One region of the Flocculibacter collagenilyticus genome, then DNA from elsewhere that is predicted to be linked to it. Evidence: predicted binding sites of a transcription regulator. Region 1 holds the regulator's gene; the other holds the start of a gene.
What was found. The regulator NrdR, encoded in region 1, represses ribonucleotide reductase genes. The targets are predictions, from matches to a motif close to AAACACNANATNTNGTGTTT.
Positions count from the first base shown of each region.

Region 2: the regulator NrdR is predicted to act here: its motif matches at 4,013-4,032, upstream of nrdA (class 1a ribonucleoside-diphosphate reductase subunit alpha).

Region 1 is NZ_CP059888.1:2,434,782-2,447,609, reverse strand. It holds gene HUU81_RS10875 (peptidylprolyl isomerase) at 79-936, shown strand; gene HUU81_RS10870 (response regulator) at 1,082-2,260, shown strand; gene HUU81_RS10865 (hypothetical protein) at 2,663-3,004, shown strand; gene glyA (serine hydroxymethyltransferase) at 3,239-4,507, shown strand; gene nrdR (transcriptional regulator NrdR) at 4,610-5,059, shown strand; gene ribD (bifunctional diaminohydroxyphosphoribosylaminopyrimidine deaminase/5-amino-6-(5-phosphoribosylamino)uracil reductase RibD) at 5,119-6,261, shown strand; gene HUU81_RS10845 (riboflavin synthase) at 6,288-6,953, shown strand; gene ribBA (bifunctional 3,4-dihydroxy-2-butanone-4-phosphate synthase/GTP cyclohydrolase II) at 7,015-8,124, shown strand; gene ribH (6,7-dimethyl-8-ribityllumazine synthase) at 8,214-8,678, shown strand; gene nusB (transcription antitermination factor NusB) at 8,690-9,100, shown strand; gene thiL (thiamine-phosphate kinase) at 9,191-10,159, shown strand; gene HUU81_RS10820 (phosphatidylglycerophosphatase A family protein) at 10,171-10,656, shown strand; gene HUU81_RS10815 (ligand-binding sensor domain-containing protein) at 10,684-12,828, shown strand, end outside.
Region 2 is NZ_CP059888.1:1,935,830-1,948,657, reverse strand. It holds gene yfaE (class I ribonucleotide reductase maintenance protein YfaE) at 1-250, opposite strand, end outside; gene nrdB (class Ia ribonucleoside-diphosphate reductase subunit beta) at 266-1,396, opposite strand; gene nrdA (class 1a ribonucleoside-diphosphate reductase subunit alpha) at 1,455-3,740, opposite strand; gene HUU81_RS08625 (HAD family hydrolase) at 4,305-4,991, opposite strand; gene ubiG (bifunctional 2-polyprenyl-6-hydroxyphenol methylase/3-demethylubiquinol 3-O-methyltransferase UbiG) at 4,991-5,716, opposite strand; gene gyrA (DNA topoisomerase (ATP-hydrolyzing) subunit A) at 5,952-8,678, shown strand; gene serC (3-phosphoserine/phosphohydroxythreonine transaminase) at 8,823-9,908, shown strand; gene aroA (3-phosphoshikimate 1-carboxyvinyltransferase) at 9,905-11,185, shown strand; gene cmk ((d)CMP kinase) at 11,279-11,974, shown strand; gene rpsA (30S ribosomal protein S1) at 12,065-12,828, shown strand, end outside.

The DNA of each region.
Region 1 (12,828 bases):
ACTTAGGTAAAGTATAAATTAAATAATAGCTTCCATATCGGTTATCCAAAATAATAAGTATGAAAGAAGGAAATATATGTGAAAATTTTTTGGTTGGTGTTAGTGCTCAGTATGCCAATGATTCAAGCCGCAGCGGCTCAAGCAAAGCAGTCAGACTGGACGAGCCTGCCTCAGTCAGAACTAGTCTATATGCAATTAGATACAGGCTTGGTTGTTATTCATTTAAGCCAAAGTGTTGCGCCAAAACACGTTGCGCAGTTTTCCAGTTTAGTTAAAAGTAGATTTTACGATAATAGCTCGTTCTATCGTGTAATTGATGGATTTGTAGCTCAAGCGGGTAAAGCCGAAGAAAAATCGGATGTGCCTACATTGCCGCCAGAGTTTACTCGTACTATTCCAACCAAGTCAGACTTTATTTCAGTGCAATCCCCCGCATTTTTTGCTGATGAAGCAGGGTTCATTAATGCGTTTGCGGCAGGCAAAGATAATGAAACGAAAGAAGAATGGTTAATTCACTGCCCGGGGGCGCTAGCCATGGCAAGAGGCACAGCTCCGAATAGCGCAACGTCTGACTTTTATATAGTTATTGGCCAAGCACCACGCCACCTAGATAGAAATATGAGCATTTTTGGACGTGTAGTTTATGGCATGGAGCATGTTCAAAAAATTAAACGCGCCTCTTTAACGAGTGTGGTGTCACAAGGTGGGGTTATTAGTGACAAAGCAAAACAAACGAAAATTAAATGGGCTAAATTAGGTGATGAGCTGCCTAATACACAGCAATTAACACTGGCAGTACAAAATGTAGCTGCAACGCCATTCCAGCAGCGGCTTCAAGACGCAAAATCCTTAAAGCATGAATTTTATGTCTATCCGGGATCGTCGAATATAGACGTTTGTTATTACCAGCCTAAAATAAAGGTTGATAACATTTAAAACCAAGCAAAAGACTCAAGTAACTGGTTCGTTTGAAATAATTAGCATCCATACATGCGCTTTCAAATTGATGGGCTATGATTACAGAGTGCGGAAGAAATAATTGGGTACAGCCAGTTTAAGTAATAAACAGTAGGGAGTGTGCATGAATAAGCCTAAGAGTGACGTACTTGTAGTTGATGATGATAAAACAATTAGAGAGCTTATCAGTATCTCGTTAAGTGGTCAGTTTACAATTCACGAAGCGGAGACAGGCGAAAAAGCACTTGAAATGGTTAATACGCTAAACCCATTAGTTATATTGCTAGACATAAATTTAGACGGTGGTATGAATGGTAAAGAGGTGTGCGTAAAGTTAAAAGAAAATGAAAGCGAGACACATCCACCTGCTATCATCTTTATTTCCGCTGACGATAACGAAGAAACCATTTTAAAATGTTTTGAGGTTGGGGCAGATGACTTTATTGCAAAACCCTTCGATTTAGCAAAATTTGTGAAAAAGATTGAAGTGCTCTCTGTTCATCAATCGTTAGTTTGGAAATTAAAAAGCAGCGAAGACGAGCTCACCTCTCTAGTTGACACCTCATTCAAACAAGCAGCCAATTATGGCGCTGCCCTTAATTTAGTAAAATCAATGAACTTGTCTGACGATGAAGCGGAGTTAGGCAGGCTAGTATTCCAATATTTAAAAAGTAGTGGGCTAGCAAGCGCCATCATGTTCAACTCGGGCGACCAGCAAGTGTATTTCGACTCTAAAAATACGTATTGTAGTCCTATAGAACAACAGGTCTTTGAGTTAACCGCATCTAAAGGCAGACTGTTTAAATTTGGTAATCGAATGATGGTAAACGACAAGCATGTGTCGTTACTTATTAAAAACATGATGCCAGAGGAACATGCGGACTACGGCATATTTATCGACATCATAGCGGTGTTAATAGAAGCACTGGAAGCGAGGTTTGTTGGGCTAATTAACGAAAGGCGAATTAAAGCAGCGCAAGCATCGATAGTTGAACTTATTGATGATGTAAAAGTTAAAGTTGCCTACATGCAAGAATCGAAAAGAGAAATGCTAAATAAAATAGTGAGCGAAGTTAGCTTATCGTTTCACCAATTAGAGTTAACGGAAGTTCAAGAAGCATTTTTCAATGACCTGTTAGAAAAGTCCCTCACCGATAATGATGAAGACAGCAAAGTGTTTTATGACCTACGCGACAAATTACAACTGGCAGCTGAAAGCCTTCAAATAGAAGAGCGAGAAAAAATAGCAAAACCAAGCACATCAGGTTCAAGCGATGCAGGTCAAGATGTTGAATTATTTTAGCTTTTCAATAAGCTAGGGTGGCCTTAACTTACTAGCAAAGGTTTCGGGAAACTGCACCCAGAGCAATTGAAATTATAGCAATTGAAAAATACATCAAGGCGACAAGCCACTGAACCATTTGGGTTTAGATAAACTAAATGATTGCGTAAAAGCGTGCAGTCTACAATACTGCGTTTTTATGTAAAACGGGCATACAAAATAACATTATCTTAAACTTATCTAAGTACATCTCTACAGCATAATTATTGTTAATCGCCCTGAGTAGGAAAAACCGCATTAATTTTGTGTTGTTATTGCTACTGTATGAGTGTTCTTTATATCCTTAATCAGATATACAGCATAATAAGCACACCAAACGTAAGAGTTGAACGCTATTAATGAGTTTCAGAAGGGTAAAAAAGAATGGATAGCATAAGTTTTTTCGAACCTTATGGTGATATGTTGTTTTCTTTGGAGGACGTAAATGGTTTAAATAGGCGGATATGTGAAGGTGCTATAGAGGAAGCGTTAAAGCGATATTCACTATTAGTTGTATATGTTGAAAGGCCTTTTAACAATAGAGATGCTGTCCAGCTTGATTTGTCAACATTTAATAACACAGATGTACTTTTGTTTGATCAGTTTTCATGTGTATTTCATGCTGATTTGACTGAAGCGAATAAGGGAGTCCACACCATCTATAAGCTATTTGAAAACTATGAACACTTTTGTGTATTTTTCGCTGACGGCCGTACGTCGGATTAATTTGTCGGGTGGCGCTTCGCTTAACCGACCTACGTTTAACCAACCGACGCTTAACCCATGTATAAGGCTTTCTCCGCTACACTGCTATTGTGATTGATTTTTTATTTTCATTGATGAATATCACTTTGTTGTAGAATATTTTTTCTTTGCTATAGGCAACTTCATTAATAGTGCGTAAAATGCCCGCCAACGCATTCAAATACATTTTTGTTAATTCCAAACAGAGGAACGTATATGTTAACTCGTGACATGAATATTGCAGATTTTGATCCTGAATTATGGCAAGCGATGGAAGATGAGGTTACTCGTCAAGAAGAGCATATCGAGCTAATTGCATCGGAGAACTACACTAGTCCTAGGGTATTGCAAGCACAGGGCTCACAGTTAACAAACAAGTACGCTGAAGGTTATCCGCATAAACGTTACTATGGCGGGTGTGAGCATGTAGATATTGCTGAAGACTTAGCGATTGCGCGTGCAAAAGAATTATTTGGTGCGACTTACGCAAATGTGCAACCACATGCTGGTTCACAAGCGAATTCAGCGGTATTTCAAGCGTTATTAAACGCGGGTGATACGGTACTTGGAATGAGCTTGGCGCATGGAGGTCATTTAACACATGGTTCGCATGTAAACTTTTCAGGTAAGCTGTATAACGCTATCCAATATGGTCTAAGCGAAGAGACAGGCGAAATTGATTACGCTGAAGTAGAGCGTTTAGCACTTGAACATAAACCTAAAATGATTATTGCGGGTTTTTCTGCATATTCAGGTATTGTAGATTGGAAGAAATTCCGTGAAATAGCAGACAAAGTAGAGGCATACTTATTAGTTGATATGGCTCATGTTGCTGGTTTAGTTGCTGCTGGTCTTTATCCTAACCCTTTACCACATGCTCATGTTGTAACTACAACTACTCATAAGACTTTAGCTGGCCCGCGTGGCGGCTTAATTGTTTCGGCTTGTGATGATGAAGATATCTACAAAAAATTAAACAGCGCGGTATTCCCAGGTGGACAAGGCGGCCCGTTATGCCATGTAATTGCTGCTAAAGCTGTTGCGTTTAAAGAAGCATTGCAGCCAGAATTTAAAGACTACCAAGCACAAGTATTGAAAAACGCTAAAGCAATGGTAAGTGTTATGCAAGAACGTGGATATAAAATTGTATCTAATGGTACTGATAACCACTTATTCTTAGTTGACTTAATTGATAAAGATATTACTGGTAAAGATGCTGACGCTGCTCTTGGCCGTGCGTATATCACAGTGAATAAAAACTCGGTACCGAATGACCCACGCTCGCCATTTGTTACGTCTGGATTAAGACTAGGCACACCTGCAATTACACGTCGTGGCTTCAAAGAAGAACAAGCTGGTATGGTTGCAGGGTTTATTTGCGATGTAATTGATGGCTTGGTTAACCACCCTGATGATGAGTCAGTGGTTGAAGCAACTCGTGAAAAAGTAAAAGCATTATGTAGCGAGTTTCCTGTATACGCATAATTCGTAATACTATGTACAAGCATAACCATTAATATTTCGGCCGCATTAGCGGCCGTTTTTGCTTCAATTTGTAAAATAAAGTAATAAATAGAGAAACAGCGGATGCATTGCCCTTTTTGTAGTACGCACGAAACTAAAGTGATTGACTCTCGTTTGGTTGCAGATGGCCACCAAGTTAGGCGTCGTCGTGAATGTTCTGATTGTAAAGAGCGTTTTACCACCTTTGAAAGTGCTGAGCTTGTAATGCCTAAAGTGGTAAAACAAAACGGCTCGCGTGAACCATTTAATGAAGACAAGCTGCGCAATGGTATGCAAAGAGCGTTAGAAAAACGCCCAGTTGATACTGAAGCAATCGAGCTAGAGATTAATAAAATATTTGCCAAGTTAAGAGCCACTGGCGAGCGTGAAGTAGATAGTAAGTTAATTGGTCAATTCATTATGGAAGGGTTAAAAGAGCTAGATAAAGTGGCGTATGTGCGGTTTGCTTCGGTATATCGTTCATTTGAAGATGTGAAAGAGTTTGGTGAAGAAATTGCTAAGCTTGATCAGTAAAAGCTAATCAGTAAAAGCTAACCCGTAACAGAACTAGCAATATTAAATGAGCTAATATAATGCACTTTAATAAATTTGATTATGAAATGATGGTTCGTGCCATTCACCTTGCAAAGCAAGGGCAATTTACTACATCGCCCAATCCTAATGTTGGCTGCGTGATTGTAAAAAATAACCAGATAATCGGTGAGGGCGCGCACTTTTATGCGGGTGGCCCTCATGCGGAAGTTAATGCATTAAAACAAGCTATGGCGCAGGCGGAAGGTGCTACCTGTTACGTTACGCTTGAGCCATGTAGTCATTACGGCCGAACACCGCCATGCGCTAAAACATTGGTGGATGCCAAAGTAGCAAGAGTGGTGGTTGCAATGGTAGACCCTAATCCACAGGTCAGTGGTCGGGGATTGTCAATACTTACTGAGGCAGGCATAAGTGTTGATACTGGATTATTAACAGCGCAAGCGGAAGCGCTTAATCCGGGCTTTATCAAACGAATGAAAACAGGTTTACCGTTTTTAACGGCAAAATTAGCAATTAGTCTTGATGGTAAAGTGGCACTTGAAAACGGCCTTAGTAAATGGATCACAGGTCCAGAAGCCCGCAACGATGTTCAGTTACACCGTGCGCAATCGTGCGCAATTTTGTCAGGTGCTGATACTGTGCTTCAAGACGATGCTAAGTTAAACGTTCGTTGGCAAACACACCTCAAATTAAATGCTATTGATGAGCAGTTAAGAAGGCAGCCGGTTAGAATTATCATCGACAGCCAGCATCGCCTAACACCTGATTTAGCGTTATTTTCTGTATTAAGTAAAATCGTGTTGGTGCGTACTAAGCCTGATAATCAATCAACCTGTCAATCTAGTTACCAATGGCCTGAACATGTTGAAGAAGTTGAACTAGAAGCTAATTCGCAAGGAAAAGTAGATTTAACTGCGTTACTAACATGGTGTGGTGCTGCGGGGCTAAATAATGTTTGGCTTGAAGCGGGCGCTACGTTATGTGGGCAATTTATGCAGCAAAACTTAGTTGACGAGTTAATTTTATATCAAGCAACAAAGTTACTTGGCGATAAAGCCTTGGATATGCTTACACTTGCCCCCATAAGTGATATGGAAAACGTATTACACTTTTCAAAAACTGAATTAACACAAGTGGGGGATGATATGAAGTATCGCCTTATTCCTCAGTCCAAAAGATAAATTTAACACATTAAAAGGTTCACTGAATGTTTACAGGTATCATTGAAGCGGTTGGCTCGATTAACTCAATCCGTCAATATGGTGATGATTTTCGCGTAGAAGTTGCAACAGGTGAACTTGATTTAAGCGATGTTAATTTAGGCGATAGTATTGCCACAAACGGGGTGTGTTTAACCGTTGTGGCGTTTAATGAAAATACGTTTGAAGCTGATGTTTCTGTTGAAACCATTAATAAAACAGGCTTTGCACATTACAGTGCTGGACAAACTGTTAACTTAGAAAAAGCCCTTTTACCAACCACCAGACTTGGTGGCCACATTGTTAGTGGGCATGTTGATGGTGTTGCAAAAGTAGAAAAAATACAGAACTTAGGGCGGGCTGTAGAATATTGGTTGTCGGCTCCCTCCCATTTAACTAAATATATCGTTGAAAAAGGCTCCATCACTATAGATGGCATTAGCCTAACAGTGAATGATGTTGAGCAAACGCAATTTAAATTAACGATTGTGCCGCACACAGCGCAAGAAACAACAATTAGCCAATTAAAAGTGGGTAGCTTAGTTAACCTAGAAATCGATGTGATGGCTAGGTACGTTGAAAAGCTACTAACGCATAAAGAGCAGTCTTCAACAGAGCATAATAAGGATAATGTGACGATGGACTTATTATCTCGCTCTGGCTTTTTGAAATAAATTTTAAGAAAACTATTAAACATTTTACTCTACACAACTAAACGCAAATATAAGGTCTAAGATGTCACTCAATACCCCTGCAGAACTTATCGAAGATATCAAAAATGGAAAAATGGTTATCCTAATGGATGATGAAGACCGTGAGAATGAAGGTGATTTGATTATGGCGGCAGATTATGTCACGCCAGAAGCAATCAACTTTATGGCAACACATGGTCGAGGTCTTATTTGCCTTACACTGACTAAACAGCGCTGTCAGCAGTTAAATTTGCCATTAATGGTTGATGAAAATAATGCGCAATTTTCAACTAACTTTACGGTATCAATTGAAGCCGCAGAAGGGGTAACAACAGGTATTTCGGCAGCTGACCGTGCTCGCACTATTAAAGCTGCAGTGGCAAGAGATGCAAAACCCAGTGATGTTGTACAGCCAGGGCATATTTTCCCATTAAAAGCACAAGATGGTGGTGTATTAACACGCGCAGGGCATACGGAAGCTGGCTGCGATTTAGCTCGATTAGCTGGGCTTGAGCCAGCCGGTGTCATTGTAGAAATTTTAAATGATGACGGCACAATGGCGCGTCGTCCAGATTTAGAAAAATTTGCTGAAAAGCACGATATTAAAATGGGCACAATTGCCGATTTAATTGAATATCGTAACCATAACGAAACTACAATAGAAAAAGTGGCGCAGTGTAAATTGCCAACCGAGTTTGGTGATTTTGATTTAACAACGTTTAAAGACACCATTGATGGCCAAGTACATTTCGCATTGTCAAAAGGTGAAATAGAGCCTGAAAATGCGACCTTAGTGCGTGTACATTTACTAAATACATTCAGTGACTTATTATTATCAGACCGTTCAGTCAATCGTAGTTTCACACTGCAAAATGCCATGCAGCGTATTCAGAAAGATGACGGTGTGCTTGTGTTACTTGCAGAGCACGACACTACTGAAGATATTATTGCACGGGTTAAAGCGTTTGAAGCAGAAGATCAGGGCGTGGCTCAACCTCGCGCTAAGTGGTCTGGAACGTCAAGAAACGTAGGTGTTGGTTCGCAAATTTTGGCTCAACTTGGCGTTAAAAAAATGCGTTTGTTAAGTAGTCCTAAAAAATACCATGCGCTTTCAGGGTTTGGTTTAGAGTTAGTTGAATACGTTTCTGAATAAAAGAGTAGTGATGGTGATAGGCGTTATGTTAAAATGTGCGCCTTTTTGTAAGTCCGTTAAATACACCCGTATAATTAATAAGGTATCCAATGAAGGTAATTGAAGCAGGCATCAACGCTAAAGGTAAGAAATTCGCTATTGTTGTAGCACGTTTTAATAGTTTTATCGTAAATAGTTTGTTGGAAGGTGCAATTGACGAATTAAAGCGTATTGGTAGCGTTGCAGATGAAGATATTACTGTGATCCATGTACCGGGTGCTTACGAAATGCCAGTCGCAGCGCAGCGCGCGGCTAAATCAAATAAATATGATGGAATTATTGCGCTTGGTGCAGTAATTCGCGGTGGTACTCCGCATTTCGACTATGTTGCAGGTGAATGTAATAAAGGCTTAGCCCAAATCTCATTGCAATACGACATCCCAGTTACATTTGGTGTTTTAACTGTTGACTCAATTGAGCAAGCGATTGAACGCGCTGGCACAAAAATGGGTAATAAAGGTGCGGAAGCTGCATTAAGCGCACTTGAAATGGTAAATGTACTAGAACAAATTTAGTGGAGTAATGAATGAAACCTGCTGCTAGACGCAAAGCAAGATCATTGGCGGTTCAAGCCGTATATTCGTGGCAAGTTAGTGGTAATGCTATTGCTGATGTAGAGCATCAGTTATTACTTGAAACCGACACAAGTAAAGTAGATGTAGAGTATTTTAAAGATATTATTCGTGGTGTTTCTGTAAATGCCAATGAATTAGATGAATTTGTTAAGCCTCATTTAGATCGTCCATTTGACGATGTAGATCTTGTTGAAAAAGCGATTTTACGTGTGAGTGCGTATGAATTGAAATTTCGTCAAGATGTACCCTATAAAGTGGCCATTAATGAAGGTATTGAGTTAGCAAAATCGTTTGGCGCTGATGATAGCCACCGCTTTGTTAACGGTGTACTTGATAAAGCTGTTAGACGCATTAAGCGCTAAGTTAAAAATTATAGCCTGAATGAATAATTGTTATTAGTTCAATTATCAACAGGCTCGAAGGAGAGCCGACGTAAGTCGGCTTTTTTATGTATGAAAGAATTTGATGTAATTAGAACATATTTCACGAATCGTGGTGCGTCACGTAAAGACGTTGTTTTAAGAGCCGGAGATGATGCTGCTGTAGTCAAAGTAGCGGCAGGAAATCAGGTTGTTATTACGACAGATATGCTATGCGAAAATGTGCACTTTTTCTCTTCTACACCTGCTCGCGCAATTGGGCATCGTGCCGTTGCTGCAAATTTAAGTGATCTAGCAGCCATGGGCGCAACACCTGCTTGGATATCAATGGCGTTATCTATTCCTTCTGTTGACGAAGAATGGTTAAAAGAATTCTCAGACGGTGTTTTTGAAGTTGCAGAGTACTATAACGTTGAAGTGGTCGGCGGTGATACAACGCAAGGGCCACTAACGATAACCATTTGCGCAAAAGGATTAGTGCCAGATGATACGTATTTAACCCGTTGCGGAGCAAAGCCAGGCGACTGGATTTATGTCACGGGTAGTTTAGGCGATGCAGGGGTAGCGATTGAATCAATTAATGGCAAGGTAGAGATTGAGCCTAAGCACAAGAATTATTTGATGAACCGTTTTGAATACCCAACGCCTCGGGTTGCTGCAGGTGAAGCAATAAGAGGTATTGCCTCGTCTGCGATAGATGTATCTGATGGTATTACATCAGACCTGCAACATATACTAACGCGCTCTAAAGTAAGTGCTGAAATTGATGTAGAGAAGCTACCAATGTCTAAAGCATTACTAGAAACAGTTGGAGCTGAAGAAGCATTAAGATATGCTCTATCTTACGGAGATGATTACGAATTATTATTTACCGTTCCTGAAGATAAGAAAGGTGGTTTAGACATCAGCTTATCGCAATTTGGTTTAACCGCCACTTGCATAGGACAAATTAAAGGTGGCGATAGTAAACTACAGCTGACGCGTGGTGGCACCCCTTTTATTTTTAATCATTCTGGCTTTGAGCATTTTTCTCAGAAATAAGCAGGACTAATATGTCTAGAGACGCCATAAGAAATAAGTTTAACCTGTTCGATATTAATCACTTTTTAGCATTAGGCTTTGGCTCTGGCCTCTCTCGATTTGCACCAGGTACGGTGGGAACGATAGCTGCAATTCCACTTTTTTGGTTTGCAAGTGCACTTTCATTACAGTGGTATTTAGCAATAACCGCTGTAATGTGTGTTGTTGGTGTTTACATTTGTGGAAAATGTGCGTTTGACGTAGGTGTTCATGATCACCCCGCTATTGTGTGGGATGAGTTTGCAGGTTTCTTCGTAACGATGATTGCCGTACCAAGAGAGTGGCATTACATTTTAATTGGTTTTGCGTTATTCCGCTTTTTTGACATTATTAAGCCTTGGCCAATCGGCTTTTTAGATAGAAAAATGCGTGGCGGATTAGGGATCATGGTTGACGATATCCTTGCAGGTTTTTATGCCCTTGTTGTAATGCAAATAATTATTTACTACCAACTATAGTCAAAGTGCATGGGGGCCGTTCAAAGGTTGTTTAGACTCGCTTTACTGCTATTTTTATTTGCTTTTTATAAGCCGCTATTTGCATCGATTTATGATTATGATGTAAAGGAATGGAATACTTCTCATGGCTTATCCTCGCAATCGACTCGTGCTATTACCAAAGATGAATATGGCTATATTTGGGTTGGCACATTATATGGCTTAAATCGTTTCGACGGTGAGCGGTTTAAGTCATTTCAAAAGAGCCAATCAGTTCCTTTACCGAGTAATTGGGTTTCTGAGCTGTTTACTGATAACGATGGATACGTTTGGATTGGCACAAAAAATGGCTTGGCTGGTGTTGATCCTACAACGCAAGCATTCACGCAGTACGACATTACCGGTCATGTTACTGATATTTTACAAACCCCTTCTCATTCTTTATATGTCGCTGCTGAAGGCATCTATATTTTCAATGGCGGTACGTTTACCAAAGTAGACACCAATAATGCGTTAGTAAATCAATTAGCTTTGTCGCCATATGGTGTGTGGGCAGCAAGCGACTCTGATATTTTCTTATTACAAAACGGCATTATGGAAAAGTCGTTACCGCTGCCTGATTATTTAAAACATGCCATTATTCACGATTTGCTTTGGGATGGCTCAAGGTTACTGATTGCAACAGAGCGTGGTATCTACCAAATGTCGGTGAATGGCACGTTTACAGTTTTTCCGTTACCTACACTTGATAGAACAATCGTATATCGAATGATACGAGATAAGCACGATGCTTTGTGGGTTTCTGCAATGGGACAGCTATTTCATAAGGAGCCAAACAAAAATTGGCAAGTTGTACATAGTGAGCATTTGGGGCATGCCCCTTGGTTTACTGACTTGTATTTAGATGATGAAGGTGTCATGTGGTTAGCAAGTGCATCGGATGGCCTATGGCGGTCTGAAAAAGGCATTATTTCACGCCATCAGGTCAATCATTACTCAAGTGTTATCTCTAGAACATTGGCCGTTTCAAACGAAGGCTTACTTTGGGCCTCGACTCAGCAAGGGTTAGCTGTTCAAGATAAACATGGCTATTTTAACATTGTATTAGGGTATAAAATGTTAAATAGGCGCGTTGTGCACACCATTCATTTTGAGCCTGAACGCGTGGTGATGGGAACGGAAAATGGGGTCGCTATTTATCAAAATGGGAAAGTGCTAATCCCACCAAGTTTAACTGAAACGTTAGGCAAAGAGGTTCGGATTATTGAGCCAGATGAAAGCGGGTTTTGGATTGGCTCGAACCGTGGGTTAATGCGTTATCAAAATGAGACACTGTCAACACATACGCTTTCAAGCACATTGCCATCACAGCAAATTACGGCCGTGCGAGAAATTGATGAGCAATTGTGGGTAGGGACTAGCCAAGGATTAACAATTGAAGGTGATGCGCGTTTTAATGCGATTGAAGGTAATGAAAGTGTAAGCACTGCGTTTATTACCACTATTCAGCAATTGGATACGGGTGAGGTTGTTGTAGGTACGCTGGAAAATGGCATGTTCGTGCGTAACAACGATCAAGAGTGGATGCATTATGACGCTACAAATGGTTTGCCGTATGGCTCAATCATGGCAATGTATCAAGATAAGCAAAACAATCTATTATGGGTAAGTACATTAAAAGGCATCTACCGTATTGAATTTGCTCAACTCATCAAGCAAGTTGAGCATATAACCACACAGGAAATTCTTACCGAATTCGACAGGCAGTTAGGGGCAGAAGCTGGGCGATGTTGTAATGGGTTTGGCGATGGTAAAATTGTGCCATTTAACAATAGTTTGTGGTTACCTACAACGCGCGGTATTGTTGAGGTTGAACTATCTCAAAAGCAACGTATTTTACCTAAATTAAATCCACTGATTGAATCTGTAAATACTAAAGATCATTCCCAGTACATATTAACACGCACAAATATTCCTCTTGATGTTGAAGAGCGAGACATCAGAATCGCGTACACTGCAATCGACTATATTTCGGCACAAAATCACCAGTATCGCTATCGTATTTTGCCACTAAATAAAGAGTGGGTTTATGCGAATAAAAGGCGTGAAGCTATTTTTACCAACTTACCGTCAGGGCAATTTATTTTTGAGGTGCAGGCAAAAAGAAAAAGTGAAAAATGGAGTAACGCCGAA
Region 2 (12,828 bases), 500 kb from region 1:
CAATTATTTCAATGTCAGAAGTAGGCTGACTACAACACAGTAAAATTTCACCTTTTCTAACAAATGCCAATGGCTCAAGATTATAAACCACTTCTCCAGATACTAATTTACAACGGCATGCACCACAGAATCCTTCGCGGCAGTGATAATTGACTTCAATATTCTCGTTTTCTAACGCTATAAGCAGGTTAGGGTGGTTATCTGTATATTCAACTACAGCATCACCACCATTTAGTTTAATCTTCGGCACTTGAACCTAAATCTATTAAAGGTCAAAGTCACCAAAATCAGCAGCATCAACTTCTGCATCAATTTGGCCAACTAGGTAAGAACTTATTTCAGACTCTTGTGGGGCTACTTGTACATTGTCAGACACCAAGTATTTATTCATCCACGGCAGTGGGTTACTTTTTACCTCAAACGGTGGTGTATAACCAAGCGCACTCATACGGTGGTTTGCAATGTATTCCACATATTGACAAAGAATGTCTTCGTTAAGACCAATCATTGAGCCGTCTTTAAATAAATACTTAGCCCACGCCTTTTCTTGTTCAACTGCTTTCATAAAAATTTGGAAAGCTTGAGGCCCTAGTTCATCAGAAATTTCTTTCATTTCAGGGTCGTCTTCGCCCGACGCCCACAAGTTAAGAATATGCTGAGTAGATGTAAGATGAAGATTTTCATCACGCGCAATTAGCTTAATAATTTTAGAGTTGCCTTCCATCATTTCACGTTCTGCAAACGCAAATGTACAAGCAAAACTCACGTAGAAGCGAATCGCTTCAAGCGCATTGACGGAGTTTACACATAAAAAGAGTAATTCTTTTAGCTTACGCATAGTAACTTTATACTCTTTACCGCCAACGGTATGAGTACCTTCACCTTGTGTCTGCCAAAGCTGTGTATAGAAAATAAGCTCGTCGTAGAACTGAGAAATATCTGAAGCACGCTTTTGAATTTCTTCGTTTAATACAATGTCTTCAAATATTTCACTAGGATCAGTAAATAAGTTACGCAATATATGTGTGTAAGAACGGCTATGAATCGTTTCGCTAAACGCCCAAGTCTCTATCCATGTTTCAAGTTCTGGTGTAGATACAATAGGAAGTAGGGCAATATTAGGACTACGCCCCTGAATTGAATCAAGCAGTGTTTGATACTTTAAATTTGAAATAAAGATATGACGTTCGCTATTCGTCATCTGCTGAAAGTCGATACGATCTTTACTCACATCTACTTCTTCTGGACGCCAAAAGAACGATAATTGCTTTTCGATTAATTTTTCAAAAATAGCATGTTTTTGCTGATCATAACGCGAAACATTAACAGGGTTGCCGAAAAACATCGGCTCTAATAAAGGATTATTATTTGTTGGATTGAACGTAGTAAACTTCATTAATAAATGCCCTAAAGCCTTAAGTAAATAAGGCTGCCATCAGACAGCCTGTTATTCGTTATATTTTACAAGCACCGCCTGCGCAATCATCGTCTTCTTTTTCGACTTTTAATTCTTCTTGCTCATCAGATGCACCGTCACGGGTATTATGATAGTACAAGGTTTTTAAACCCATCTTGTAAGCGGTTAATAAGTCTTTGATTAACAGCTTCATAGGAACTTTGCCTTGATCAAATTTATTTGGATCATAATTAGTATTTGCTGAAATTGCTTGGTCAACAAACTTTTGCATTAACCCAACTAGTTGAATGTATCCATTATTATTTGGAATATCCCACAATAATTCATACGCATCTTTGAGTTTGTCATATTCCGGTACTACTTGTTTGAGTACACCGTCTTTACTAGATTTAACTGAAATATGACCGCGCGGTGGTTCAATACCGTTTGTAGCATTCGAAATTTGTGACGACGTTTCAGATGGCATTAACGCTGAAAGTGTTGAGTTTCTTAAACCGTGCTCAACAATATCTGTACGTAGTGTATTCCAGTCAAGATGAAGTGGCTCATCACAAATTTGGTCTAAATCTTTTTTATACGTATCAATTGGTAGCAAGCCTTTTGCATACGTTGTTTCATGAAATTTAGGGCAAGCACCTACTTCTTTGGCTAAATTATTAGATGCCTTTAATAGGTAATATTGAATCGCTTCAAAGGTTTTATGCGTTAAACCATTTGCACTGCCGTCAGAATATTTAACGCCATTTTTAGCTAAATAGTAGGCATAGTTGATAACACCAATACCTAATGTACGACGTGCCATCGAACCTTGACGAGCCGCTTCCATCGGATAATCTTGATAGTCCAACAAACTATCTAGCGCTCTGACTGCTAAATCAGCTAATTCTTCTAAATCATCAAGCGAGTTAATCGCGCCTAAGTTAAATGCAGAAAGTGTACAAAGTGCAATTTCACCATTTTCATCGTTAATGTTATTCAGCGGTTTAGTAGGTAAGGCAATTTCCAAACATAAGTTAGATTGTTTAACTGGCGCTACTTTAGAATCAAATGGGCTGTGCGTATTACAGTGGTCAACGTTTTGCAAATAAATGCGGCCAGTGCTGGCACGCTCTTGCATAAACAAAGAAAATAGCTCTAATGCTTTAATTCTTTTCTTGCGTATTGAAGAGTCGTTTTCGTATTTCACATACAACGCTTCAAATTTATCTTGGTCTTCAAAGAAGGCATCGTATAAACCTGGCACATCTGAAGGACTAAATAATGTAATGTAATCATCTTTAATCAAGCGCGAATACATCGTTTTATTAAACTGAACGCCGTAATCCATGTGACGCACACGGTTTTCTTCAACACCGCGGTTGTTTTTAAGTACTAATAACGATTCTACTTCTAAATGCCATAGTGGATAAAACAAAGTTGCAGCACCACCGCGCACACCACCTTGCGAACAGCTTTTAACCGCTGTTTGAAAATACTTATAAAACGGAATACAGCCTGTATGAAATGCTTCACCGTTACGAATAGTGCTACCTAATGCACGGATTCTACCTGCGTTAATGCCAATTCCTGCGCGTTGGCTTACGTATTTGACAATGGAGCTTGCTGTGGCATTAATTGAATCTAGGCTATCGTCGCATTCAATAAGTACACATGAACTAAATTGGCGGGTAGGTGTTCTTACGCCTGCCATAATTGGAGTTGGCAACGATATTTTGAACTGAGATGTTGCATCGTAAAAACGACGAATGTAATCCATACGATTAGACCTATCGTATTTAGAGAACAAACATGCCGCAACTAGGATATATAAGAACTGTGCACTTTCAAAAATATCGCCAGTAACACGATTCTGAACAAGGTATTTACCTTCAAGCTGTTTAACGGCTGCATAGCTAAAATTAAGATCGCGGCTGTGATCTAAAAAGCTATCCATTTCATCTAATTCAGCTTTTGAATAATCTGCAAGAATGTGAGAGTCGTAACGGTTTTTCTCTACCATCCCCACAACATGTTGGTATAGCGTTGGCGGCTCAAAACGCCCATACGCTTTTTTTCTTAGGTGGAAAATAGCTAATCTTGCTGCCAAATATTGGTAGTCAGGCGTTTCTTTAGAGATTAAGTCTGCCGCTGCTTTAATAATGGTTTCATGAATGTCTTCACTTTTAATGCCATCGTAAAACTGTATATGTGATTTTATTTCTACTTGAGAAACAGAAACATTACTTAAACCTTCAGCGGCCCAAGTGATAACACGGTGGATTTTATCAAGATCTAACGGTTCCTTATTACCATCACGTTTAGTAACGGACAAACTTTGATTCATGTTACCTGCCTACAATATCAATATGAGGTTTATTGGTTAATTTTTATTGTGTGATTTACGTACAAATTAGATTAAGTAATTGATTAACAACGACCTCAGCTCGCTAATTCCATGCAAGACAAAATTGCATTACTAAATTAGTGATGTGAGGCGTAAATAAAAACAAATATTAATCTTGATTCGTATTATTACCCTATACGTATTTATTATTTTATTAGCGCACAGCGTGTTGAAGAATTATGGATAGGTTAAAAACCTACCGATAATTGAATATACACTACATATAGGGGTAACTCGGTACGGAATCACAAGATAGAGTGGAAATTGGATTTTTTCAAGTTGCCTTGCTTGATGAAAAATAACCATGTTAGTAGCTACTAACCCATCAAATCAAGCGGACTTTTCTCAGGCGAAAATAGCAAGACCAATTAAAAAAAAACAAACTTTTTTTATGAAAAAAAAAGCTCGAATTTCATGAAAAAATTCAAGCCTTTTTTTTGACTAATTCTGTACTTTATGACCTAAAAAAAGTTGTAACGTAAGTCATCTTAAGATAGGTGAAAATCATTGCACAATAGTTGTAAGCTGAGAAATATCGCTCAATATATAATCTGCAGGCCAGCTATGTACTTCATCTTCACTAACATAGCCCCATAATGCTGCGCATGTATCCATGTTAGCGGCCTTACCGGCTTGCATGTCACGTAATGCGTCACCTACATATAAAGTAGCGTCAGTATTCATACTTAACTGCTGCGTTGCATGTAAAATGGGATCGGGATGAGGTTTTGCAACAGGTAACGTGTCTCCGCAAACCACAACGTTGGCTTTTTGTAAAAAGCTAATTTTTTCAATTAATAATTCTGTCAGATATGCTGGTTTATTAGTCACAATCCCCCAGCTAATATTATTAGCTTCTAAAAATTGAATGCATTGTTCGACGCCGTCATACAACCTTGAATGCGTCGCAATATTCGCTTCATATTCTGCTAGGAAAGTTTGTTTTAAAACATTGAAGTCATATTCTGCCAATTTATCGCCAAAACCTAACTTTAGTAGTCCTGCAGAACCGTTAGAAGCCTCAAGTCTATATTGTTTTGCTGGAACAGCGTTAAAACCATGTTTCGCTAGTACTATATTTAATGCACCACCTAAGTCATCAGCTGTGTCTAGTAATGTGCCGTCTAAATCGAATAACACACATTCATAAGATTTTGTGGTTTGGGTTATGTTGTTGCTTTTGGTCGTCATTATATTAGCTTCTCGCAATGCAAAATGTAGTTAACATCAACATCATTGCCTAATGAGTAAGTTTGATTCAACGGATTATAACTTAAGCCGGTGATCCCTTTGACTTTGAGTCCTGCTTGTTCTGCCCAGTTGATGAGTACTGACGGTTTAATAAACTTCTTATGGTCATGCGTGCCGTCTGGTACAAGCTTTAATACTTTTTCTGCACCGACAATTGCAAATAAATAAGATTTTAAGGTTTTATTTAATGTTGAAAAAAACACCTTTCCACCGGGTTTTACTAAACTTGCACACGACTGAATAATTTGTTCAGGGTAGGGGACGTGCTCAAGCATTTCCATACAGGTCACAACATCAAATTGCTCTGGATGCTCAATAGCAAATTCTTCAGCGGTTGTTTTTTCATAAGACACTTTAACATTAGCTTCTAATCCATGCAGGCGAGCAACCTGTAATGGCTCTTCACCCATATCGATGCCTGTAACATTAGCGCCAAGTTTAGCCATGCTTTCAGCTAAAATTCCGCCTCCACAGCCAACATCCAATATTGTTTTATCAAATAGGCCATTACAGTTGTCAGCGATAAAGTCTAACCTTAACGGGTTAATTTCATGTAGGGGCTTAAACTCACCGTCTAAATCCCACCAACGCGACGCGATACTTTCAAATTTTGCAATTTCGGTTAAATCTACATTTGGGTGGGTAAGTTTTTCTATTTGAGTCATGACATATACTGTAAAAATTAGAATTTTAGCTATCTTACTTTTTTTAGTGAATTAACTCATTAAAATTTTATATTTGCGCTTAAATTTCTAGCGCCTATAAAAGACTAGATCAGTAGTTATATTGTGTTAGAATTGCTGTCTTATTTAAAATAATAATTATCTTCTTATTAAGTGATGAGACTCCTTTTCATCGCTTGTATAGTAGTAAAATTGAGTATCAGGGAATATTCTTTATATGACAGATTTGGCAAAAGAAATTCTTCCGATCAACATTGAAGATGAGTTAAAAAACTCGTATCTAGATTATGCAATGAGCGTAATCGTTGGTCGTGCCTTACCAGACGTTAGAGATGGCTTAAAACCTGTCCATCGCCGCGTTCTATTTGCAATGAACGAATTAAGCAACGACTGGAACAAACCTTACAAAAAATCTGCACGTATTGTTGGTGACGTAATCGGTAAATATCACCCTCATGGTGATAGCGCAGTTTACGACACCATTGTTCGTATGGCTCAACCTTTCTCTCTTCGTTACATGTTAGTTGATGGTCAAGGTAACTTTGGTTCTGTTGATGGCGATGCCGCGGCAGCAATGCGTTATACCGAAATCAGAATGGCTAAAATTGCGCACGAACTATTAGCAGATTTAGGTAAAGAAACTGTCGACTTTGTTCCTAACTATGACGGAACTGAAAATATTCCTGCAGTGTTACCTACTAAGGTGCCAGCGTTATTAGTGAATGGCTCTTCTGGTATTGCTGTTGGTATGGCAACAAACATCCCACCTCATAATTTAAATGAAGTGATTAATGGCTGCCTTGCGTTAATTCAAAATCAAGACATCACAATTGATGAGTTGATGGAATATATTCCAGGTCCAGACTTCCCAACTGCTGCTATTATCAATGGTAAAAAAGGCATTGAAGACGCATATAAAACGGGTCGTGGTAAAGTTTATATGCGCGCCAGCGCTGAAATAGAAGTTAACGAAAAAACTAACCGCGAAACTATTGTTGTTAGTGAAATACCATATCAAGTTAACAAAGCGCGTCTAATCGAAAAAATTGCAGAATTAGTTAAAGATAAAAAGATTGAAGGCATCAGTGCATTACGTGATGAGTCTGATAAAGACGGAATGCGTATTGTTATTGAAGTGAAGCGCGGCGAAGTTGGCGAAGTTATTCTTAACAACTTATATGCGCAAACACAAATGCAAACTGTATTCGGCATGAACTTAGTTGCCTTAGCAGATGGCCAGCCTAAGCTATTCAATCTAAAAGAAATGCTTGAAGCATTTGTTACTCACCGCCGCGAAGTTGTTACACGTAGAACTGTATATGACCTAAGAAAAGCCCGCGACAGAGCACATATCTTAGAAGGTTTAGCGATCGCACTTGCTAATATCGATCCTATTATTGAGCTTATTAAAACATCACCAACACCGGCTGAAGCAAAAATTGCATTAACAGCTAAAGGTTGGGACTTAGGTGCTGTTCAAGCAATGATTGAGCGTGCGGGTGAAGATAATCCTTCACGTCCTGAGTGGTTAGAGCCAGAATTCGGTATTCGTGACGGGTTATATTTCTTAACTGAACAGCAAGCACAAGCCATTTTAGACTTACGTTTACATAAACTTACTGGTCTTGAACACGAAAAAATTATTGGCGAATACAAAGAGCTATTAGATTTAATTGCTGAGTTATTACACATTCTTGCTAGTCCAGACCGTTTAATGGAAGTTATTCGTGACGAACTAGTTGAAGTGAAAACAGTATATGGTGATGAGCGAAGAACAGATATTCAAGCTGCTTCACACGACATTAGTCTTGAAGACTTAATTTCTGAAGAAGATGTTGTCGTAACACTATCACATGAAGGTTACTGTAAGTACCAGCCATTATCTGACTATGAAGCTCAGCGTCGTGGTGGTAAAGGTAAGTCAGCAACTAAGATGAAAGACGAAGATTTCATCGAAAAACTATTGGTAGCTAATACGCATGACACCATCTTATGTTTCTCTAATGCTGGTAAATTATATTGGTTAAAAGTTTACCAATTACCGCTGGCAACGCGTACGGCAAGAGGCAAGCCTATCGTTAATTTATTGCCTTTAGATGAAGGCGAGAAAATTACCACGATTCTTCCTGTTAGAGAGTACGAAGAAAATAAATACATCTTAATGGCAACTGCGCAAGGTACCGTTAAGAAAACACCACTAACTGCATACTCTCGCCCAAGAGCGAACGGTATTATAGCTGTTAACCTTCGTGATGATGATCAACTTATTGGTGCAGATATCACAAATGGTGAAAACGACATCATGCTATTCTCTGCTTTTGGTAAAGTTGTTCGTTTTAACGAAAAAGTAAGAGATTCTGAAACAGGTGAAGTTAAAATCGACCCTGAAACAGGTGAAGAGATGCTTGCTCTGCGTCCAATGGGAAGAACAGCCGCAGGTGTAAGAGGTATTAAACTTAAAGAAGGTGATACGGTTAAGTCACTTATCATTCCAAATGATGAAGGACAAATTCTTACGGTAACTGAAAATGGTTACGGTAAGCGTACACCACTAGAAGAATACCCAGCCAAGAGCCGTGCAACTCAAGGCGTTGTTTCAATAAAAGTATCTGAAAGAAATGGTAACGTTGTAGGTGCTATTCAGGTTACAGATAATGATGAAATGATGTTAATTAGTGACCAAGGTACATTAGTACGTACACGTGTTCATGAAGTGTCAGTAGTAGGCAGAAACACACAAGGTGTGATTCTAATTCGAACTGCTGAAAACGAACATGTAGTTGGCTTACAAAGAATCGATGAGATGCAATGTTCTGATGAACAAATTGATGAAGATGATGAAAACGCAACTGAAGTAGGTAGCGAAGAAACATCAGCTCAGCAACAGCATCCAGAAAATGGACCTGAAGACGCTAATAACGTCGATGGTTCAAACGAAGAGTAGTTTATAAACTATTAAGAAAACGAGCGGCTTATCCCGCTCGTTTTTTGTTTTAATCAACCTAATTTTGAATATGCACGATAATTCAAAACATATCTTCATACATGCAATTCAATTTTGAGTATAAAATTTATTTGAGGAGTATTAATGTCAGTTTACAATTTCTGTGCGGGACCTGCGATGTTACCCGCTGCTGTTATGGAAAAAGCACAAAAAGAGTTTATTAATTGGCAAAACCTTGGCTGCTCAATTATGGAAGTTAGCCACCGTAGTCCTGCGTTTTTATCTGTGGCAGAGCGCGCAGAAGAAAACTTACGCAAATTGATGGGAATTAGTGATGAATACGCGGTGCTATTTATGCACGGTGGTGGTAGAGGTCAGTTCTCTGCCGTTCCGCTAAATTTAACGAGCGCGTCAGACCAAATTGGCAACTACATTGTGAGTGGCACCTGGTCTAAAACCGCAGAAATTGAAGCTCAGAAATTTTGTCAAACTCATGCCTGTAATGTTATTCAGCGAGTAGATGGTAAATTATCTACTACTCCAGTTTCACAGTGGGACCTAAACAATAACGCTAAGTTCATTCATTATTGTACTAATGAAACCGTAGATGGTATTGAGATAAATGAAGTACCTTCATTTAACGATCAACTGATCGTTGCTGACATGTCATCAAATATTTTGTCAAAAGAAATAGACGTGAATCAGTTTGATGTAATTTACGCAGGTGCTCAAAAAAATATAGGTCCTTCTGGCTTATCAATAGTTGTTATACGTAAAAGCATCATCGGCAATAAACAAACGGCTATCCCGTGTATTCAAGATTATCAATTAGCATACGAAAACAATAGCATGTTTAATACGCCCCCAACGTTTTCATGGTATTTAGCAGGCGTCGTGTTCGAATGGTTACTTGAACAAGGTGGCGTATCTGAAGTTGAGCAAGTTAACGCCGAAAAAGCACGTTTACTATACGACTATATTGATAATAGCAAACTGTACCGCAACGCAATTAGTGAACAGAATCGTTCAATAATGAATGTACCGTTTCAGCTTGCCGATGAAAGTTTAAATCAACAATTCCTTGCAGAGTCAGAGCAACAAGGCTTATTGGCATTAGAAGGCCATCGTTCTGTTGGTGGTATGCGTGCCAGTATATACAACGCGATGCCTTTAGAAGGCGTCAAAGCATTGGTTAAGTTTATGCACGAGTTTGAAGGCAAGGTACTATGAACCAACTAACTTTATCTCCCATTGCTCATGTAAGCGGTAACGTGCAATTACCCGGCTCTAAGAGTTTATCAAACCGAGCTCTACTATTGGCAGCGTTAGCGCATGGCACGACGACTATCACTAATTTATTAGACAGTGATGATATTAGCCACATGCTTAATGCGCTTTCTCAGTTAGGTGTTAGCTATCAATTAAGTGAAGATAAAACGCAATGTACGGTAGAGGGAAATGGTGGGCTATTTAACATACCTGAACCTTTGGAGCTGTATTTAGGTAATGCTGGTACCGCTATGCGACCTTTGTGCGCTGTATTAGCAGCCAGTCAAGGCAAGGTATTATTGACTGGCGAAGAAAGGATGAAAGAGCGTCCTATTAAGCATCAAGTTGACGCGTTAAATCAATTAGGCGCCAAAATTAACTATGTTGAAAGTGATGGTTATCCACCATTAGATATTACTGGTACTACATTAACAGGAAATACCATTACAGTTGACGGTTCTATTTCGAGTCAATTTTTAACCGCGTTATTAATGGTAGCGCCGTTACTTCAACATGAAACTAAAATTGAAATTAAAGGTGAGTTAGTTTCTAAGCCATACATTGATATAACAATCGACATTATGGAACGATTTGGTGCAGTTGTTCATAATGAAAATTATCAAGTATTTCGTATTCCAGGAGAGCAGCGTTACCTGTCTCCAAATGAATACATGGTTGAAGGTGATGCCTCTTCAGCGTCGTACTTCCTTGCAGCTGCTGCCATTAAAGGTGGCACAATTACGGTACATGGCGTAGGCAAAAAAAGCGTGCAAGGTGATAAGGCGTTTGCTGATGTGCTGGCTGAAATGGGTGCAAAGGTTGAATGGGATGACAATTCAATTTCGGTCACTGGACAACCACTTAATGCTGTTGATATGGATATGAACCATATTCCTGATGCAGCTATGACGATTGCAACAACGGCACTGTTTGCCAAAGGCACAACAACGATACGTAACATTTATAATTGGCGCGTAAAAGAAACGGATCGGTTAGCTGCTATGGCAACCGAGCTTAAAAAAGTTGGTGCCATTGTGGATGAAGGGCACGATTATATTTCAATAACTCCACCACAAAACTTAGCGCATGCCGAGATTGACACCTATAATGACCACCGTATAGCAATGTGTTTTTCATTGGTCGCGCTAAGTGATACTGCAGTAACAATTAATGAACCTGAATGTACCGCAAAGACATTTCCATCATATTTTGAAAAACTTAGTTCAGTGGCAAAATAAAAACTCGTTACATTAAAGATGTAATTTTATGGCGAAAGTTAAGCTAGTTTCACGTATAATGACCGCCGTTTTTATTTCAGGAGAAAGATGAATATGCAAAGCAGTGCTCCGGTAATCGCAATTGATGGTCCAAGTGGTGCAGGTAAAGGTACCGTATGTCGACTTTTAGCAGACAAATTAGGCTGGTCAATTCTTGATAGCGGCGCTATCTATCGAGTGCTTGCCCTCGCGGCAGTTCATCATAATGTAGAGCCAAGCAATGAAGAGGCACTTGTGCCAATTGCAGCTCATTTAGATGTTCAATTCACAACAGATGAAAAAACGGGTAACGCAAAGATTATACTAGAAGGTGAAGATGTAACTAATAGTATACGCACTGAAGAAGTTGGTGCGGTTGCTTCTAAAGTTGCTTCGTTACCTCGTGTTCGTGAAGCATTACTTAGACGTCAGCGTGCTTTCCAGCAATCGCCTGGATTAGTTGCTGATGGACGCGACATGGCAACCGTCGTTTTTCCTCATGCTGAAGTTAAAATATTCTTAACTGCATCGGCTGAAGAGCGCGCCAATCGTAGATATTTAGAGTTGAAAGAAAAGGGCCATGATGTTACACTCGGGCGCCTTTTAGAAGATATTCAACAAAGGGATGAAAGAGATATGAATCGTGAAGTTGCGCCATTAAAGCCAGCCGAAGATTCACTAGTGCTTGATTCTACTGAGTTAAGTATCGACGAAGTGTTGGATAATCTACTTGATGTAGTACACGAGAAGTTAAATCAAGTAGCTAATTAACCGGTCTCATTAGCAAGGATGTAATGAGTTTTTACTAAACCCACAATTGCTGGAACGCAATGGTGGCTAAATATAGAAATTACGAACAGAATGACTGAAAATTTTGCTCAACTTTTTGAAGAAAGTTTACAAACAATTGAAACTCGCCCTGGTGCTATCGTTAAAGGTACTATCGTTGCGATCGAGAACAGCGTAGTACTAGTAGATGCAGGTCTTAAATCAGAATCTGCAATTCCGGTAGAGCAGTTCAAAAACCACAATGGTGAAATCGAAGTAAACGTTGGCGACGAAATCGACGTTGCACTAGACGCAATCGAAGACGGCTTCGGCGAAACTATTCTTTCACGTGAAAAAGCTAAGCGCCATGAAGCATGGATTCGTTTAGAAAAAGCGTGTGAAGAACAAGAAACGGTTACTGGTATCATCAATGGTAAGGTTAAAGGCGGCTTCACAGTTGAAGTTGACAGCATTCGTGCGTTCCTACCTGGTTCATTGGTTGACGTACGTCCAATCCGTGACACAACTCACCTTGAAGGTAAAGAGTTAGAATTCAAAGTAATCAAACTTGATCAAAAGCGTAACAACGTTGTTGTTTCACGCCGTGCAGTTATCGAGTCTGAAAATAGCCAAGAACGCGAACAGCTTCTTGCTAATCTTGACGAAGGTCAAGAAGTTAAAGGTATCGTTAAGAACCTTACTGATTACGGTGCATTCGTTGATCTTGGCGGTGTTGACGGCCTTCTACATATCACTGATATGGCTTGGAAGCGCGTTAAGCATCCTTCTGAAATTGTTAATGTTGGTGATGAAATCAATGTTAAAGTTCTTAAGTTCGATAAAGAGAAGACTCGTGT